One region of the Methylocystis iwaonis genome, then DNA from elsewhere that is predicted to be linked to it. Evidence: predicted binding sites of a transcription regulator. Region 1 holds the regulator's gene; each other region holds the start of a gene.
The links. Region 1 encodes PhoB, which activates phosphate uptake and scavenging genes when phosphate is short. Its sites were predicted from a motif close to TGTCATNNANCTGTCAT; they were not measured.

Region 1 (4,282 bases):
CGACGGTCTCAGCGCGAGTCAGGTCGCAGCGGAGCTTGGTCCCGGCATCACGCGCAATGCGGTGATCGGCAAGATTCACCGTCTTGGCCTCGCCGAGCGCGCCAAGACGGCCAGCGCGCCGCGACCCCGCGCCGCAAAGCCGGCGTCGCGCCAGGCGGCGGTTTCCGCCCCCGTGGCGGCGGCGCCGCGCGTCGGCGGGCACGCCGTGCACGGCAATGTCGCCCTCGCCTTCGCGCCCGAGACGGTCGTGGTGGCGCGCGTGACGCCGGATACGGACGTCGTCGTCCCGATGTCCGAGCGCGTGACGATCATGGAGCTGCGCGAGTCGATGTGCCGCTGGCCGATGGGCGATCCGACGTCGCCCGAGTTCCGCTTTTGCGGCGGCAAATCCCCGATCGGCGGCGGGCCCTATTGCGCGCATCACGCCCGTATCGCCTATCAGCCGGCGCAGGATCGCCGTCGCGCGCGCGATCAGCTCAGGGCGCCGCGTTACGCTTGATAAAGCGCGGGCGCGCGATCGGCTGCGGCCGACGTCACTCCCGGCCGAAGGTCTCGTCGAAGGAATAGCCGGAGCCGCGCACGGTGCGGATCGGGTCTTTTTCGCGGCCGCGGATGAGCGCCTTGCGAAGCCGTCCGACATGCACGTCGACCGTGCGCTCGTCGATCTCCGCCGACATGCCCCAGACGCTGTCGAGGAGCTGGGCGCGGGTGAAGACGCGGCCGGGCTTCTCCATGAAATATTCGAGCAGCCGGAACTCGGTCGGGCCCAGATGGATTTCCCGGCCCGAGCGGCGCACGCGGCGCGTCTCGCGGTCGAGGTCGATGTCGCCCAGCGTCAGCTTGGAGGCGACGCGCTCCGGCCGGGCGCGGCGCAGCAAAGCGCGCACGCGCGCCATCAGCTCCGGCGTCGAGAACGGCTTCACCACATAGTCGTCGGCGCCGACAGAAAGCCCGCGCACGCGCTCGGCCTCCTCGCCGCGCGCCGTCAACATGATGATCGGCATGTCGCGGGCGGTGTCGCGCGCGCGCAGGCGCCGGCAGATTTCGAGGCCCGAGACGCCCGGCAGCATCCAGTCGAGCAGCATCAGGTCGGGCGGCGACTCCGCGATGCGCAGCTCGGCTTCGTCGCCATTATCGACGTGCTCGACCTGATAGCCTTCGGCCTCCAGATTATAAACCAGCAGAGTCGCGAGCGGGACCTCGTCCTCGACGACGAGAATCCTCGGGGCGCGGTCGCTCTTGCCGTCGCGGGCGCCGGTCGGCGCGGTGGTCGCGTCACTCATGCGATGCGTCGCCCCCTGCGCCCAGAACGCCCGGCCGCGCCTTGGGGCGCTCGAGCGGCATGGATTCGCCTGTCACGAGATAGACGACAGTCTCGGCGATGTTGGTCGTGTGATCGCCAATGCGCTCGAGATTCTTCGAGCAGAACAGAAGATGCGTGCAGAAGGAGATGTTGCGCGGATCTTCCATCATGAAGGTGAGAAGATCGCGAAACACCGAGTCTTCCAGCGCGTCGAGATCGGCGTCGTTCATCCAGACGGTGCGGGCGCGCTCCTCGTCGCGCAGCGCATAGGCGTCGAGCGCGTCCTTGAGCTGCGTGGCGGCGATTTCGTGCATCGACTTCAGGCCGACGATGGCGCGCGGCAGACGCGCCTCGGAGGCGATTTTGAGCGTGCGCTTGGCGATGTTCTTGGCGAGGTCGCCGATCCGTTCGATGTCGCCGGAGATGCGGATCGCGGCGATGCATTCGCGCAGATCGATCGCCAGCGGTTGCCGCCGCGCGATCGTCATGACGGCGCTTTCTTCGATCTCGCGCTGAAGCGTGTCGAGCCGCGCGTCGCTTGCGACGACTCGCTTGGCCAGTTCGACGTCGAGGTTGGACAGCGCGTCCATCGCCTCGGCCAGCATTTTTTCGGCAACGCCGCCCATCTCGGAGATGCGACGTCCCAGCGACTCGAGGTCGCGGTCATAGGACTTGACGGTATGGTCGGTCATCGCTCGTTCCTTAAATGAGCTTCAGCCGAAGCGGCCGGTGATGTAATCCTGCGTGCGCTTTTCTCTCGGCCGGTTGAAGACGTCGTCCGTGTCGCCGAATTCGATGAGCTCGCCCAGATACATGAATGCGGTGTAGTCGGAGACGCGCACCGCCTGTTGCATATTATGGGTCACGATCGCGATCGTGTATCTCGTCGAGAGCTCCTCGATCAGCTCTTCGACCTTCGCCGTCGAGATCGGGTCCAGCGCGGAGCAGGGCTCGTCGAAGAGCATGACCTCGGGTTGGACGGCGACGCTGCGGGCGATGCACAGGCGCTGCTGCTGGCCGCCGGAAAGGCCGAGCCCGCTCGCCTGCAGCTTGTCCTTGACTTCGTCCCAGAGCGCCGCGCCGCGCAGCGCCTCCTCGACGCGGACATCCATATCGGCGCGCGACAATTTCTCGTAGAGGCGGATGCCGAAGGCGACGTTCTCGTAGATCGACATCGGGAAGGGCGTCGGCTTCTGGAAGATCATGCCGACGCGGGCGCGCAAGGCGTTGAGGTCGATCGCCGGATCGAGGATGTTCTCGCCGTCGAGCAGCACCTCGCCTTCCGCGCGCTGGCCCGGATAAAGGTCGTACATCCGGTTCAGCACGCGCAGCAACGTGGATTTGCCGCAGCCCGACGGGCCGATGAAGGCGGTCACCTTATGGGTGTGCAGCGACAAGGACACGGATTTCAGCGCGCGGGTGGCGCCGTAGTAGAAATCGAGGCTGCGAACCGAGATCTTGGTCGCGGACTGGTTCACCTGAGCGAGGGCGTTCATTTCGATTTTCTCCGGCCGGCGCTCAGCGCGCGGGCTGTGATCGACAGGGCGAGAACGGCGAAGGTGATCAACAGGGCGCCCGTCCAGGCAAGCTGCTGCCAATCTTTGTAAGGGGACAGGGCGAACTGGAAGATGACGACCGGCAGGCTCGCCATCGGCGCGTTGAGGTCGCTGCTCCAGAACTGGTTGTTGAGCGCGGTGAAGAGCAGCGGCGCGGTTTCGCCAGAGACGCGCGCCACCGCGAGCAGAATGCCCGTGACGAGACCCGCCTTGGCGGCGCGATAGGCCACTTTGCCGATGACGAGGGCGCGCGGCGCGCCGAGCGCGCTCGCGGCTTCGCGCATCGAGCCCGGCACCAGCAGCAGCATGTCCTCGGTTGTGCGCAGAACCACCGGGATGACGAGCAGCGCGAGGGCGACCGCGCCGGAGATGCCGGAGAAGTGCCCCATCGGCCCGACGAGCAGCGTGTAGACGAAGAGGCCGATGACGATCGACGGCGCGCTGAGCAGGATGTCGTTGATGAAGCGCACGACGATGGTCAGCTTCGAGTAGCGGCCGTATTCCGCCATATAGGTGCCGGCGAGCATGCCGAGCGGCGCGCCGATGGCGACGCCGATGATGGTCATGACGAGCGAGCCGGCGATGGCGTTCAGCAGGCCGCCCTGGCTGCCGGGCGGCGGCGTCATCTGGGTGAAGACGGCGGGAGAAAGTCCGCGAAGCCCTTCGTAGAGAAGCGCGGCGAGGATCAGCAGCAGCCAGGTCAGGCCGAAGATCGCGGCCCCCCAGGCGAGGCTGGTCGCCATCGAATTGCGCCGGCGGCGCGTGGCGTAGAGCGACATGGGCGCGGGGCTCCTTAAGCCGACTTCCGCTCGATGCGCATCAGCATGTAACGCGCGATCGCCAGAACGATGAAGGTGATGACGAAGAGGATCAGGCCGAGTTCGATGAGCGCGGACGTGTAAATGTCGCCGACGGCCTCGGTGAATTCATTGGCGATGGTCGCGGAGATGGTGGTTCCCGGCGCGAGCAGCGACGGCGAGATTTTATGGGCGTTGCCGATGACGAAGGTGACCGCCATCGTTTCGCCGAGCGCGCGGCCGAGGCCCAGCATGACGCCGCCGATGACGCCGACGCGCGTGTAGGGCAGAACCACATAGCGCATCAATTCCCATGTCGTGCAGCCCACGCCGATCGCCGCTTCCTTGAGGACCGGCGGCACGGTTTCGAAGACGTCGCGCGAGATGGAGGCGATGAAGGGCAGCACCATGATGGCGAGAATGAAGCCGGCTGTCAGCATGCCGATGCCATAGGGCGGACCGGCGAAGATCGAGGACAGCACGGGCACGTCGCCAAAGAGCGAGATCAGGCCGGGCTGCACATGGGTCTGCACGAAAGGCGCGAAGACGAAGAGGCCCCAGATGCCGTAGATGATCGAGGGGATGCCGGCCAGAAGCTCGATGGCGACGCCGATCGGCCGGCGCAG
Region 2 (4,282 bases), 1.7 Mb from region 1:
CTTCTTCACGATCCATTCGGCGTCGTAGATTGTGCCGTCATAGGTGCATTGCTCGATCACTGCGACGCGGAAGGGCCGCTCCTTGCGCCAGGCGTCCTTATCCTTGACCAGCGGATTGTCGCGAATGCGCGTGCGCAGCGTCTCTTCGTCGAAGGCTTTGTGGTCGATCGGGCCGATCAGGCCGAAGGCATTGCGCGTGGTGGGGAGAAAGATCGGCACGCCGCCGCTCAAGAGCAAGGCGCCATGATGCGCGGCCTTGTGATTGTTGCGGTCAAAGAGCACGAGATCGCCTTCGGCCACGAGATTGGTGAGGACGACCTTGTTCGATGTGGACGTGCCGTTGAGCACGAAATAGGTTTTTTCTGCCCCGAAGATTTCGGCCGCCGCCTTTTGCGCTTTGAGCGCAGGGCCTTCGTGTGTGAGGAGGTCTCCAAGCTCGACGACGGAATTGTCCAGATCGTCGCGGAACACCGCTTCGCCGAGATGCTCCATGAAGATGCGCCCGATGGGGCTACGGCTATAGAAAATGCCGCCATTATGGCCGGGACAGGTCCAGAGCTGATTGCCTTCTTCGGCGTAATCGACAATGGCGCCGAAGAAAGGCGTCTTCAGCGTGTCGGCATATTGCTTGAGCCGCGAGACAAGATTCTTGGCGATGAACTCCGGCGTCTCCTCCGCCAGGAACACATAGCCGTCGATGAAGTCGAGCACCTCGACCGGTATATCCTCGAAGCGCTTGCGGCGGATGAGCAAAACAATCGGCATGTCCAGACCGCGCTTGCGCATCAGATCAATGAGCGAGGCGGTCTTGCCCTCTATCCCCCTCTTGCCCCAGTCGACGACAAGGCATCCGATCGCGGCGTCCGTCTGCACGACGATCTCGGCGTCCTCCAATCGCCGCGCCCGGACGACCTGAAAGCCCATGCGCTCGATGGCCGCGATGATCTGATTGACGCGCAGGCCTTCGAGGTCGTCTGCCTCGAAATTGGGCGCGGAGAAGAGGAAGGTGAAGCGCTGGGAAAAGTCCATCCAATGCCGTCCATTCGGAAAGCGCGCGTTAAGCTGAGCCGCGCTGTCGACGGTTCGCAGACACTTCTTGCGTGACGCAATCGTGACAGTGCGCGCCGTTAGCTTGTCAGACGGCAAGAAGCTAGGCCAACATGCGTTAATTATCGGGGAAGGCGATATCCGCCGCGCTTTCGTAAAACGCCGACTGTCCTATAACATTTGCGACAGCGTCGGACGGTGCGGGCGACGAACGGCAGTATTTGCGCTCGTCACGAGCGCGTCATGGTCGCGCTTAAATTGGAACGCCTTGGTTTCCGACCGGGAGAAGCTTCATGAAGCCGTGGGGATTTGCGTTAGGCGTGGCGGCCGGCGCCGCAGCGGCGCTCCTGTTTGACCGCGAGGGAAATCGCGTGCGGCCCGTCGCCAAGGCCGCCCTGAAGGCCGCCGTCCTGGCCTTGCACGAAGCGCGTGTGCAGGGCGCACACCTGATGGAAACGGCCGAGGATCTCTTCGCTGAGGCGAAGGCGGAGGCGGCTTCCGACATATTTGCCGCCACGATGGCGCAGGCCCGCAAGTCCGCCGGCCCGAAGCCCGAGGAAGGCGGGGCCGCCGCCGAAACGACGCCGCAGCCGACCTCGGAAGGGGCGTGAGCATGGGCGCCGGCCTGCCAATCGCCGAAATCGCGCACGCCATGCCGGGCCGGGCCCGTCTGCGGTTCCCGGACCGCCTTGGCGACTCGGACTTTTTTGCCTCTGTCTCCAGCGGTCTGTCCGCGCTGCCGAGCGTCTACAAGGTGGCGGCGAGGCCCTTCACCGGCAGCGTGCTCATCGAGCACGGCGACGCGCTCGAGAAGGTCAGCGAGGCGGCGCTGGAAGCGGGGCTTTTCGCAATCGGCAAGGCGCGATCCGCGACGAAGACTGACAAGCCGGTCGAGTTCGATCCGAAGGCGCTCGTCGCATTGGCGTTGGTCGGGCTCGCGCTCTGGCAGGTGACGCGGGAAAAGTTCTTTCCGCCTGCATTCACGCTGCTGTGGTACGCCGGCCATCTCGCCGGCGTCTGGCGGTCGCCCGAGAGCGGCGACGACGCCATGATCTAGCCGCGCAGGGCCTCGACCAAATCAATCGCCTCCCAAGGGAGCGCGAGATCGTCGCGTCCGAAATGCCCATAGGTTGCAAGCGGCAGATAGAAGCCGGAGGCGCCGGCGGCCTTCGGCCGGCTTCGGAGCGAAAAACGCTTCACGATCGCGGCCGGGCGGAAATCGAGGATCGCGGCGAGACGCTTAGTGATCGCCTCGTCGCTGAACTTCCCGGTATTGAAGGTCTCGACGCTCAGGCTCAGCGGCTCCGCCTGGCCGATGGCATAGGCCAAATGGACTTCGCAACGCTCGGCCAATCCGGCGGCGACGATGTTCTTGGCGGCGTAGCGCGCGGCATAGGCGCCGGCGCGCTCAATGCGCGAGGGGTCTTTGCCCGAAAGCGCCGAACCGCTCATGCGCGCGATCTCCCCATAGGAATCGATCCCGTTCTTGCGCCCGGTCAATCCCGCGTGGCGCCCGGGACCGCCGATGTCGAGGGGCTCGCCTGCGTTGATGATGACCTGCGTCCCATCGTCCGGCCTGACGTCGTCGCTTGCCAAGGCGTCGAGCGCCAAAGTGCGCAGATGATCCTGCGTGTCCGGCGCGGCAGAGTCGTCGAGCGCCACGGTGAGCGACAGACTGTGGATACGCACTGGGCGTCCGTCCCGATATTGCACGGAGACCTGCGTTTTCGCGTCAGGCGACAAGGCGTGAAAGCCTCCGCGGCGCGCCGTATCCAAAGCCTTCGCCATTTTATGCGCGTAGCTGATCGGCGCCGGCATCAGCTCGCTCGTGTCCCGGCAGGCATAGCCGAAAACATTCGCCTGCTCATGCGCCACCCTGCGCGCGACCGCCTCCGGCGCGTCTCCCGGAGACTCGGCCTCGCGGGTGGAGAGCGGAAGCTCGGTCAAGCTCGTCAGGATCGAGCAGTTGCGCGCGTCGAACCCGTTCGAGACATAGCCGGCGTCCATGATGATCTTGCGCGCGAGCGAGGGCAGATCGACCCGGGCGTCGGCCGCATATCGCGCCGCGAGAAACAGCACGCCGGTGGCGAGAGCGCATTCCACCACCGCCCGCGCTGTTTCGTCCTCTCTCAGCAAGGCGTCGACCGCCGCGTCGCTGATCTGGTCGCAGAGCTTGTCTGGATGGCCGGGCGTGACCGATTGGGATGTGAAGATCATGTCAGCCGACATGGCTTTCTTCCTCGTGGCGGGCGGCGGCGCGCTCGACCAGATAGCCCAGAAAATCATTGGCGAGCGCGCTGCTGATGGCGATGGCGCCGATACGCAGAATGTCGCCCGGGCCGAGCGGCGCAAGCCCGAGAAGCCGCCGCGTCGGCGGCAGAAACTGCGCCGCGCATTGAGCGAGCAGGGACACGCCGACGCCGCCATAGAGCCGGAGGTTGGGCTGGCGGCGAATTTCCGCCGAAAGGCCGCGGGTCTCGGACCGGCAAGCGATTGCATGCAGCAATTGGGCGAAGGTCAGCCCGTGGAAAGTGATCGTGCTCGCGCGCGCATGCCCATTGGAGCCGCCGGCGCTGTAATAGCCGAGAAGCGCGGCTGCCCCGATGACGGCGCCTTCGCGCAGGACGCGGCGGAAGTCGTTCGCGCCCATGATCGGCGCGCCGGGATCATGCGGCGGCTGGTCGAGAATCTCGGCCTCCGGCGGCTCGAGGCCGAGCGCGAGCGCGGGGAGGGCGTCCGTCGCCAGATTGAGCCAGAGCAATTGCATCGGCGTCAACGGCTCCCTGGCGTCGACCAGCGCCGCGCCGAGCATGGCGATGGTTTCGGAAGCGTTGGTCGAGACGAGATAGCGCAGCACTTTGCGAATATTGGCGTAGGTCGCGCGGCCGAGCCTTATCGCCTCGACGATGCCGTCCATATCGTCGGTCGCGAGAACAATGTCGGCGACTTGGCGCGCGACGTCGGCGCCTTCGCCGCCCATGGCGATTCCAACATCCGCCGCGCGAAGCGCCGGCCCGTCGTTCACCCCGTCTCCCGTCATCGCCACAATGCGGCCCCCGGCCTGCAGCGCCTTGACGATGTTGAGCTTGTCGACGGGACTGACGCGCGCGAAGACATGCGGTTGCGTGGCCAGCGCTTCGAGAAGCTCGGGCGGCATATTGGCGATCTGTCCGGCTTCGAGAACGCGCAGCTCGCCGCCGTCATTGAGATCGAGATTGCGCGCGATGGCGAAGGC
Region 3 (4,282 bases), 1.6 Mb from region 1:
AAAAACGCCGATGATCTTCGCATCCGGCCTGATGGCAAGGATAGCGGACATGCTCTCGAACGCGGCGTAAGCGAGCGCGAGCGCCAGAACGCGCTTGCAGGCCGTCCTTCTCATCTCACGCCGTCTTGTCGACGCTTCGGCGAGAATCTCGCTGGCGTTGGTTGCCGGATCGATCAGGACGGTCGAGCGCGGTCGAATGAGCACGAACATTCACCAATGCGTTGAAATGGGGCGAAAGCCCGCGCTCGGAACATACAAAGAAGGCGCGACGGCAAAGCGTCGAAGCGCCTACGTCGATTCCGAGAACCGCGAACGGAAAAACCAGCTTGACGATAGGAATCGTGGAGCTGTTGCGTCAATCGTCGTTGCGCAAATAATCCTGCGACAGGACGTCGCGTTCAATAAATGAACAGTTTCTCTCCGCTTTGGAGTCGGCGCTTTCGCTGCAGAAAGATGCCGACGCGCCCGATGAATAGTTCACTGTTCGTGAATTGGACTGAGGCGGCCGCATATGTATCAACACTATTCATAACCGCGACCCGCATTTTACTGCATGCACTCTGCGAACGACCCGCGATCCCAACGAATATCGCCGGTTCCGACCGCGACGCGGCTGGCGCGCGTTTTGGCGCCGATGTTGCCCAGCGGTCGGCCATGAACACGACGAGCTATGACCCCACGAGACGCCGCTACGCCATCGTTGCGCCTGTTGCAGGAGGCATTCTTTGTTGCGGTCTCGGCGCGCTCGGGGCCGCCGCGGGCGCGACTGTCCCTCTCGACATCGAGATCGAGCATCCGTGGTGTGCGGCGTCTCCAAAGGGCGTCACCACGGGCGCCTGCTATATGACGGTTCGCAATCGGGGGACGGAGACGGTCAGAATTGTCGGCGTGGATATTGCCGTATCGGACCATACCGAGCTGCATGAAACGGGCGTTGCAGACGGGATCATGAAAATGCGCCCTGTCTCTGAGGGCGTGGAAATTCCCGCCGGAACGTCGATCGACTTTCAAACGCGCGGTTACCATCTCATGCTGCTCGATCTGAAATCGTCATTGAAGCTCGGGCAGACGATCGACGGCTCGCTTCGCTTCGAAAGCGGCGGCGCGATGAAGATCGAGTTTCATGTGGAGACACGGCGGCTGTAGCACGCCCCGGGCATCGTCGTGGACGGCCGTCTGATATGAGATGCGCTTGATCGGGTCACTGTCATTCCCGACGCTCACGCAGCGAGCGATCGGGAATGAAGAGCAAAACCAGCGCTTTTGTGGCTCTGGATCCCCGGTCGGGCTTTCAGCCCGCCGGGAATGACAAGTCCCCATGCGAGCTATTCAAACGGAAATGGCATGAGGGGCTTATCGAGGCCCGCAATCCGGAAGCACCACTCCGAAGATAGCCCCTCCCCCGCCGGCGTGGGACTTGAGAGTTTTCGGCTACGTCGCCCCACAATTGGATCGATCAGAATTCGCCCACTAACTTGCTAGTTCCCACCCGTCGGCAGCATTCCGTAGTGCTTGATTCGAATGGTGGGCGCGACAGGAGTTGAACCTATGGCCAGTATCGACGGAATCGACGCTCTCATTATGGCGATGACGGGACGCCGGCCAAACTCAAACCATAAAGGCCGTGGGGCCGGCTTCCGCATTTTCAATCGACACCTCATCCGCGATGGCTCGGTCAACCGCCTCAATGAATTCCTGCACGCTCTTAAAGGTATTGGCCCAACGCTCAGGGCTATCCTCTTGAGGCTCGCCAACAAGACGAGCAATTCGGCGGCGCTCAGTGACCAGCTTCGCTCGAACGGAATTCAAGATTTCGACTTCCGACATATCGGCCCCCAAGGACTAAGAATCACGCCACGAATATGCGCGCGCAGGGAGCCGTCAGCAATGGCTGCATTGAGCGCTCGGTCCGCTCCGAGCCTGAGGAGGTTTCGAGGGTTTTGAGGGTGCTGGCTCGGGGCATTTTCAGATTTTTTTGCCCTACCGACCGCGACGGTGACCTCTTGGTCCAGCGGTGACTATATGGTGACCGGACTTCGCGGCCTCGACACTATATCTTTGTAAGTTCTTGATTTTGATGGTGGGCGCGACAGGGATTGAACCTGTGACCCCTACGATGTCAACGTAGTGCTCTCCCGCTGAGCTACGCGCCCCCTTCCGGGGTTCCGCCTTGGCGGCGGCTCGGGTGGCGTGTGTATAGTGGCGGACGCGGCGGCGCGCAAGCGCCTTTGTGCAGAAAAATTTCATAGTCCCGCGACAGCGCAAATTCCGCCCGGCGGCGGCTTGGCGGGAGTGGCCGTTAACAATTTGTTGAGGCCAGATGTCGCGGGGACGAAAGATTTATGACGCCGCGACAATTCTTATCTTGCGGGCCTCGCCCAATGTGGCATGCTTGGCCGTGCGCCCCTCGCGAGGGGAAAGTCACAAAGGAGGTTTCGCATGTCCTTACAAGGCCATATCGTCGAACTCCAACGTCGCCACGAGGCGCTCAAGAAGGAAATCGAGAGAGAGCAGCTTCACCGCAATGCCGACAAAGCCAAAATCATCGAGCTGAAACGCAAGAAGCTGCAAATCAAGGACGAACTCGCCAAATTGGCGATCAGCGAAACACGCCACTGACGCACGCTCGAACGGGGCGGAAAGCTTTTTCCGCCCTGTCCGCCTTTCAACGCTCTCGGCCCATGGCGCGCCCGCGCGTCACCGCGCGCCCGACACCAGCAGCTTGTAGTTGATCGCGTCGACAATCGCTTCGAAAGAGGCGTCTATCACATTGGCCGAGACGCCCACCGTCGACCAACGATTTCCCTCCCCGTCCGCGCATTCCACCAGCACGCGCGTCACCGCGTCCGTGCCGCCCTGGAAGACGCGCACGCGGTAATCGACAAGCCGGACGTCGTCGACGAATTTCTGATAGGCGCCGAGATCCTTTCGCAGCGCGACATCGAGCGCATTGACCGGGCCGTTGCCCTCAGCCGCCGAGATGCGCGTCTCGCCGTGAACATTGATCTTGACGATCGCCTCGGCGCCCTTGTCCTCGAAGCCATTGCGCGCGAAGCGCCGATCCACCGCCACGCTATAGCGCTCGATGTCGAAATAATGCGGGGCTTCGCCGAGCACGCGCTTGGCGAGCAGGAAGAAGGAGGCGTCGGCGCCCTCATAGGCATAGCCCTGCGATTCCTTTTCCTTCACCTCGTCGAGCAGACGCGTCAGGCGCGGATCATCCTTGTCCAGCGTCACGCCGAGGCGCGTCAGCTCGGAAATGATATTGGATCGCCCGGCCTGGTCGGAGACCAGCACGCGGCGCTGATTGCCCACGGTTTCCGGCGCCACATGCTCATAGGTGCGCGGATCGGTCAGCACGGCGGAGGCGTGAATGCCGGCCTTCGTCGCAAAGGCGCTGGCGCCCACATATGGCGCATGGCGATTCGGGGCGCGATTGAGCAGCTCGTCGAGCGCATGGCTGATGCGCGTGAGATGGGACAGCTTCTCGCGCGTGACGCTTATCTCGAACCGAGAAGCGTATTCATCCTTGAGCAGCAGCGTCGGGATGATAGTCGTGAGATTGGCGTTGCCGCAGCGCTCTCCCAATCCGTTGAGCGTGCCCTGAATCTGCCGCGCGCCGGCGCGCAGGGCGGCCAATGAGTTCGCCACCGCTTGCCCCGTGTCGTCGTGGCAATGCACGCCGATATGGTCGCCCGGAATGACCTTGGCGACCTCCGCGACGATGCGCTCGACCTCATGCGGCAGCGTGCCACCATTGGTGTCGCACAGCACCACCCAGCGCGCGCCGGCCTCGTAAGCCGCAACGGCGCAGGCGAGCGCATATTGCGGATTGTCCTTGAAACCGTCGAAGAAATGCTCGCAATCGACCGCCGCTTCCTTCTCCCGCGCGACAGCCGCTCTTACGGATTGCGTAATCGCGGCGAGATTATCCTCTTCCGTGGAGCGTAAGGCGACCTTGACCTGATAGTCCCAGCTTTTGGCGACGAAGGTCACCGCATCCGCCGAGCTGCCCAAGAGCGCCGCGACGCCGGGATCGTTCTCCACCGAACGGCCTTGCCGGCGCGTCATGCCGAAGGCGCAGAAGCGCGCCCGCAGCTTCGGCCGCTGCGCGAAGAATTCCGTGTCGAGCGGGTTGGCTCCCGGATAGCCGCCTTCGACATAGTCGATCCCGAGATCGTCGAGCATGGCGGCGATCTGCCGCTTGTCGTCGAGCGAGAAATCGACCCCCGTCGTCTGCGCGCCGTCGCGCAGCGTGGTGTCGTAAAGCGTCACGCGTTCC

Region 2: the regulator PhoB is predicted to act here: its motif matches at 1,276-1,292, upstream of QMG84_RS09780 (Orn/Lys/Arg family decarboxylase).
Region 3: the regulator PhoB is predicted to act here: its motif matches at 2,332-2,348, upstream of QMG84_RS08020 (YdcH family protein).

The regions. Positions count from the first base shown of each region.
Region 1 covers NZ_AP027142.1:35,368-39,649, forward strand. The annotation lists gene QMG84_RS00170 (GcrA family cell cycle regulator) at 1-499, shown strand, start outside; gene phoB (phosphate regulon transcriptional regulator PhoB) at 534-1,283, opposite strand; gene phoU (phosphate signaling complex protein PhoU) at 1,276-1,995, opposite strand; gene pstB (phosphate ABC transporter ATP-binding protein PstB) at 2,017-2,799, opposite strand; gene pstA (phosphate ABC transporter permease PstA) at 2,796-3,638, opposite strand; gene pstC (phosphate ABC transporter permease subunit PstC) at 3,653-4,282, opposite strand, start outside.
Region 2 covers NZ_AP027142.1:2,027,583-2,031,864, forward strand. The annotation lists gene QMG84_RS09780 (Orn/Lys/Arg family decarboxylase) at 1-1,029, opposite strand, end outside; gene QMG84_RS09785 (DUF5132 domain-containing protein) at 1,341-1,658, shown strand; gene QMG84_RS09790 (hypothetical protein) at 1,661-2,104, shown strand; gene metK (methionine adenosyltransferase) at 2,101-3,276, opposite strand; gene QMG84_RS09800 (cation-translocating P-type ATPase) at 3,266-4,282, opposite strand, start outside.
Region 3 covers NZ_AP027142.1:1,675,619-1,679,900, reverse strand. The annotation lists gene QMG84_RS08040 (SCO family protein) at 1-210, opposite strand, end outside; gene QMG84_RS08035 (copper chaperone PCu(A)C) at 655-1,146, shown strand; gene QMG84_RS08030 (hypothetical protein) at 1,609-1,827, opposite strand; tRNA gene QMG84_RS08025 (tRNA-Val) at 2,079-2,153, opposite strand; gene QMG84_RS08020 (YdcH family protein) at 2,440-2,619, shown strand; gene cimA (citramalate synthase) at 2,698-4,282, opposite strand, start outside.